2 regions of the Clostridium sp. TJA020 genome follow, and region 2 is predicted to be linked to the other one. Evidence: predicted binding sites of a transcription regulator. Region 2 holds the regulator's gene; the other holds the start of a gene.

Region 1 (3,327 bases), on a different contig from region 2:
ATAGTGAAATAATAAGTACAACAAAGAGAGGTTTTAGAACCTTAATAACAACATTAACTAAAAAAATGGCAGAAGACTTAACTAAGTATTTAATAGAACTTGGTGTAAAAACAACTTATATGCATTCAGATATAGATACAATTGAAAGAATGAAAATAATAAGAGATTTAAGACTTGGAAAATATGATGTTTTAGTTGGAATAAACCTTTTAAGAGAGGGACTTGATATTCCTGAAGTTGCTTTAGTTGCAATTTTAGATGCTGATAAAGAAGGATTCTTAAGATCAGAGACTTCACTTATTCAAACAATAGGAAGAGCAGCTAGAAATTCAGAAAGTAAAGTAATAATGTATGCAGATACAATAACAGGTTCAATGGATAGGGCTATTAAAGAAACAGAAAGAAGAAGAGAAATACAAAAGGAATACAATAAAGAGCATAATATAGTTCCAAAGACAATAATAAAGGATGTAAGGGAAGTAATAGAAGCTACTAAAGTGGCTGAAGAAGAAACTAAGTATGAAATAGAACATCAACCTAAAAATATGACTAAGAAAGAAAGAGAAGATTTAATTAAGAAATATACAGATGAAATGATGGATGCTTCTAAAAATCTTCAGTTTGAAAGAGCTGCTGAACTTAGAGATATGATAAATAAACTTAAAAAATAATAAAAAGCTAATCGGTATTTTAAAGATTATCGGTTAGCTTTTTTATTTATAAGATAGACCCAATTTATAAATTGTTAAAGGAAAATAATTAAATAACGGAAGTGTTTTAATAAAAAAAGTGAAAGAAATATAACAGAATATAATTAAATAATATGATAAAATTATTTTGTATATAATTTAGGAGGCGTTAATTATGAAAGATGAAAGATTACTTAGAATAAAAGAAACAGCTGAAAAATATTACAGAGATGGACAACTGTTCTGTTCAGAATCTATAGTTAAAACTTTAAAAGATGAATTTATGCCAGAGTTAAGTGATGACGTAATAAAATTTGCATCAGGATTTCCAGTAGGAATAGGGAGAGCTGGATGTACATGTGGAGCTTTAACAGGTGCTGTAATGGCTATAGGAATGATATTTGGTAGAAATGAACTAGGTGGAGAAGAGGTAAATAAGACTTTAGAACTATCAAAAGAATTACATGATAGATTTAGAGAAGCAAATAAGCTAACTTGCTGTAGTGTGTTAACAAAAGGTATGGTTATGGGTTCAAAAGAACACAAAGATCAATGTGTAAGATTTACAGGAGAAATGGCAGAGGCTGCTGCTGAAATAATAATAAGAGAAAAAAATTTATAATAAAGAGTTTATACATAAATGAAATAAAAGCTAAACAATATAATATTATATTGTTTAGCTTTTTTTATTCAAATAAAGTATATAATTATTAAATAATATTAATTATTAAAGAACTGAATGAATGGTATAATTGACAATAAAGAGAGATAAATTTAAAATTAATAATGAGAATATATGTTCGTGTATTTAATTATAAACTTAAGTTAAAAATAGATTTATAAGTTAAAAGAGAGGTAGTTATATGAAAGATAAAATTATAATAAAAGGAGCTAAAGTACATAATTTAAAAAATGTTAGTTTAGAAATACCTAGAGATAAGTTAATTGTATTTACTGGACTTTCAGGTTCAGGTAAATCATCATTAGCTTTTGATACATTATATGCTGAAGGTCAAAGAAGATATGTGGAATCTCTTTCAGCTTATGCAAGACAGTTTTTAGGTCAAATGAATAAACCAGATGTTGAAAATATCGAAGGATTATCACCAGCTATATCAATAGACCAAAAAACAACAAGTAAAAATCCTAGGTCAACAGTTGGAACTATAACAGAAATATATGATTATTTAAGATTGCTTTACGCAAGAGTAGGAATTCCACATTGCCCAAAGTGTGGAAAAGTAATAAGCAAACAATCTGTAGATCAAATAATTGATAAAGTTATGGCGTTAGAAGAAAGAACAAAAGTTCAAATTTTAGCACCAGTTATAAGAGGTAGAAAAGGAGCTCATGAAAAATTATTAGAAAATATAAAGAAAAATGGTTTTATAAGAGCAAGAATAGATGGTGAGGTATATGACCTTACGGAAGATGAAGTAAAATTAGAAAAGAATAAAAAACATAATATAGAAGCAATTGTAGATAGATTAATAATAAAAGAAGGAATAGAAAAAAGGTTAACTGATTCAATAGAAACGGCATTAAAGCTTGGAGAAGGATTAGTTATTATTAATGAGATAGGTGGAGAAGATACTCTTTATAGTGAAAATTTTGCTTGTCCTGATTGTAATATAAGTATTGAGGAATTAGCACCTAGAATGTTTTCTTTTAATTCACCTTTTGGTAAATGTGATTATTGTGATGGACTTGGTTCATTAATTGAAATAGATGAAAATTTAATAATACCAAATAAAGATTTAAGTATAATGGAAGGTGCCATAGCTTGTTGGGGTGAAGGTAGACTAAAAGAAGATTCATGGACATTTGCCTTTTTAAAAGCTTTAAGCAAAGAATATAACTTTGATTTAAATACACCAATAAAAGATTTATCAAATGAAGTTGTTAAAGTATTGTTATATGGAACAGAGGGTAAAAGATTAAAGGTTGATTATGTTAAAGATGGTGTAAAAGCAACATATAATTCTGTATGGGAAGGTGAAATAAATGCCCTTCAAAGAAGATATAGAGAAACAAATTCAGATTTAATAAAAGGTGAAATAGAACAATACATGAGTAATAAACATTGTCCAAAATGTAAGGGGGCAAGACTTTCAAAGGAAGCATTATCTGTAACTGTTAGTGATAAAAATATTTATGAATTTACTCAAATGTCTATAAAAGATGAATTAGATTTTATAAAATCTATAAAATTTTCAGAAAAAAATAAAATAATAAGTGAGCAAATATTAAAAGAAATTATTAGTAGATTAGAATTTTTAGTTAATGTAGGATTGGATTATTTAAATCTTTCAAGAAATTCAGGTACATTATCAGGTGGAGAGTCTCAAAGAATAAGACTTGCTACACAAATAGGTTCAGCCCTTATGGGTGTTTTATATATTTTGGATGAACCAAGTATAGGACTTCATCAAAGAGATAATGATAGACTTATAGGAACACTAAAACATTTAAGAGATGTTGGTAATACAGTAATAGTTGTAGAACATGATGAAGATACAATGAGAGCGGCTGATTACATTGTTGATATTGGTCCAAGAGCTGGAGAGCATGGTGGAGAAATTGTTGCGGCAGGTACATTAGAAGAAATAGAGAAAAATGATAACTCAATAACTGCTCA
Region 2 (3,327 bases):
AGAGTATGGAGTTAAATATTCACAAGTTGATTTAATTGAAGATAAATTTTTTGATTTAGATGGAATAAAAAAAGCTATTTTAAATGATAAATCAATAAAAATGGTACATATTCAAAGAAGTACTGGTTATAGTACTAGATATTCTTTAATGCTTTCTCAAATTAAAGAAGCTATAGAATTAGTAAAAAGCTTAAATGAAAATATAATTATATTTGTTGATAATTGTTATGGTGAATTTGTTGACACATTAGAACCAACAGATTTTGGGGCTGATTTAATGGCAGGCTCATTAATAAAAAATATTGGTGGTGGTATATCACCAACTGGTGGTTATATAGTAGGTAAAAAAAATTTGGTTGACAATGCATCTTACAGGCTTACAGTACCTGGAATAGGTGGAGAATGCGGAGCAACTTTAGGTGTAATGAGAACATTATTTCAAGGTTTTTTCTTAGCTCCACATGTTACTATGGAAGCTGTTAAAAGTTCTATATTTTGTGCTAGAGTTATGGAACTTGCAGGATTTGAAGCTAAGCCTAAAGCTTTTGATAAAAGAACTGATATAGTTCAAACTATAATCTTTAGAAATAAAGAAAGATTAATTGAATTTATAAAAGGAATACAGTTCGGTTCACCTGTAGATTCATTTGTTCATTGTATCCCAACACCAATGCCTGGATATGAAGATGAAGTTATAATGGCAGCTGGAGCATTTATTCAAGGATCTTCAATAGAGTTATCAGCTGATGCTCCAATAAGAGAACCTTATATAGCATATATTCAAGGTGGACTTACATTTGATCATGCTAAAATAGGTATATTAATAGCTTTAAATAATGTTTTAAATAGTTAGCTTAAAGTAAAAGACTTAGTTTTTAAACTAAGTCTTTTATTTATTTAAAATCTTAAGTTCTGATTTATTTGAAATTTTAACTTTATAATTTTTAAATAAATTTCTATTTAATAAATAAAACTCTTTATTAAAATTATCTAATTTTTTATTTATATATAACTCTTCCTCTTTAATCATTTGACCTTCTTTGACTATAGTTACTCCATTAAAAACAAATTTAGATTTTTTATAAAATATTAAAACTATAAAATTATAAATATCCATAGATGAATATAATATATTTACAGATATTAAACAAATAATATATAAATTATTGTAATCTAATATTAAAGGAACTATAGTTAAAAATATAATAGGAGAAAGAATAGATATAATATGTCTATATTTTTTTAGTTCTCTAGTATTAGCAATAGAAATGTGTAAGTTATCTTTCCAAAATATTAAATAAGTATTTTTAAAATCAAAATAAAAAATATATTTTATAAATATTCTAATAATAAAACATAAAATAGAATAGAGTAGTATTAATTTAAAATATGTTATAAATGTTATTATAAATTTTCCATTATAATTTATTAAATTATATCCTAATAAATAAAAAATATAAAAAAACATTAATATAAATATAAAAAATCTTATATTGAAAGCATAATTTTCTTTATAGGTATTAGTTTCTTTTATTAAAATTTTCACTTTTCATACTCCTTATAAATCTAAAATAAAAAAGAGACTCATACTTTTTATATATGAACCTCTTAATTAATATATTCTTAATATGATCTAAAAATCCCAACTAACTTACCTAATATTTTACAATCATCAACTATCATAGGTAACATAGCATCATTTTCTGGTTGTAATCTTATATGATCACTTTCTTTAAAAAATCTCTTAATAGTTGAAGAGTCATCAATTAAAGCTACTACTATATCACCATTAGAAGCATGTTGAGTTTTTTCTATAATGGCTAAATCTCCATCATTAATTCCAGCATTTATCATACTATTACCGCTTACTCTAAGCATAAAAAGTTCATTGTTGTGCTTAATAAAATCAAGTGGCAATGTAAAAGTATCTTCAATATTTTCAGTAGCTAATATAGGAGTGCCTGCTGTTATATTTCCAACTATAGGAATATTTATCATTTCACGTTTTGGCTGTAAGAATTCAACGATTTCTAATGCCCTAGGTTTTGTAGGATCTCTCTTTATAAGCCCCTTTTTTTCTAATCTTTTTAAGTGCCCATGTACTGTTGATGTAGATTTTAAGCTAACCGCTTCACAAATCTCTCTTACAGATGGTGGGTAACCTTTATTTTCAGTATAATTTTTTAGGAATTCATATATTTGACTTTGTTTATCTTTACCATCTAACATTGCATAGCACCTCACGTTTTTTTATTAATTATAACATATGATTATTAATATATCAAACTTATGTTCTTAGAACATAAGTTCTATTTGCTATATTTATTTTTATTTGTTATAATGTAATTTGATTTTGCACTTTAGAAGGTGGTGTATGTATGAAAAACAAATATAACGAAGATGATTATTGCGATTTATATGAAAATAAAATTTGCGATAATTGCGGTAAATGTTTAGAAAATGAAGGTGTTGATATAAGAGCTATAAAAATAGAAGATATATCAAAAAATATAGAAGAAAATAAATTTCTTGAAGAAGAATTTAAAAATACAATAGCTAAAGCTAAAAATATTGATCCTTCTTTAGAAAAAGAAGACTTAGAAAAAGCTTTAAAAGAAGCTTATTTAATGATACAAGGACAACTAGACGATTCTATATCTAAAAGCAATGAGCAAGAAGATTATGTAGATGCATTTGAGTTTGTAGAATATTTAGATGAAGCAAACCTTGATTATGATTCTTTAGAAGATAACACAGAAGAAATATTTCCTGGAGTAAGAAGATTGGTTAAAAGAAGCAACTAAATTAAATTTAGTTGCTTCTTTTATTTTGGTATAATTTATACATTTTAATAAAATACTATTATTGTAGCAATTTACATGATAGGAGAGATATTATATGAAGAAAACTAAATTATTAATTATTATAGGATTATTAGCAACATCACTTTCATCATTTATTTCTTGTAGTCCTAAACAAACTGTTGAAGATACAAAAGAAAAAGTGGAACAAGGCTATGATGCAACTAAAGAGAAAGTAAAAGAAGGAGTAGATTCAGCAAAGGATCTTGCAGATAATATATTCAATGATGAAGAAATGAAATTTGATAAACAATCATTAAAAGACACTTTAAACTCAAAAGGTTTTGAACCAAAACAAGAAGAAGATAAAAATAGTAATTCTATGAAAAAAATATTCTCTGTTGATGGAAAAACATTAAAAATAAAAAATGGTGAAATATATGTTTATGAATATGATAAAAACCAAAAAGATAAGCTTAAAAATGATCTTAATTCAATTCAAAATAATGGAACTACAATAAGTGGA

What was found. Region 2 encodes LexA, which represses DNA repair genes until DNA is damaged. Its sites were predicted from a motif close to CNAACANNTGTTNG; they were not measured.
Region 1: uvrA (excinuclease ABC subunit UvrA) is a predicted target of LexA. The motif match lies at 1,479-1,492, and genes of this name have one in related genera.

Annotation. Positions count from the first base shown of each region.
Region 1 covers NZ_JBZEFC010000002.1:412,212-415,538, reverse strand. Annotated here, with positions in the region: gene uvrB (excinuclease ABC subunit UvrB) at 1-671, shown strand, start outside; gene AC4FQ1_RS05790 (C-GCAxxG-C-C family (seleno)protein) at 865-1,311, shown strand; gene uvrA (excinuclease ABC subunit UvrA) at 1,553-3,327, shown strand, end outside.
Region 2 covers NZ_JBZEFC010000001.1:230,644-233,970, reverse strand. Annotated here, with positions in the region: gene AC4FQ1_RS01185 (methionine gamma-lyase family protein) at 1-853, shown strand, start outside; gene AC4FQ1_RS01180 (hypothetical protein) at 890-1,117, opposite strand; gene lexA (transcriptional repressor LexA) at 1,624-2,229, opposite strand; gene AC4FQ1_RS01170 (hypothetical protein) at 2,379-2,804, shown strand; gene AC4FQ1_RS01165 (hypothetical protein) at 2,899-3,327, shown strand, end outside.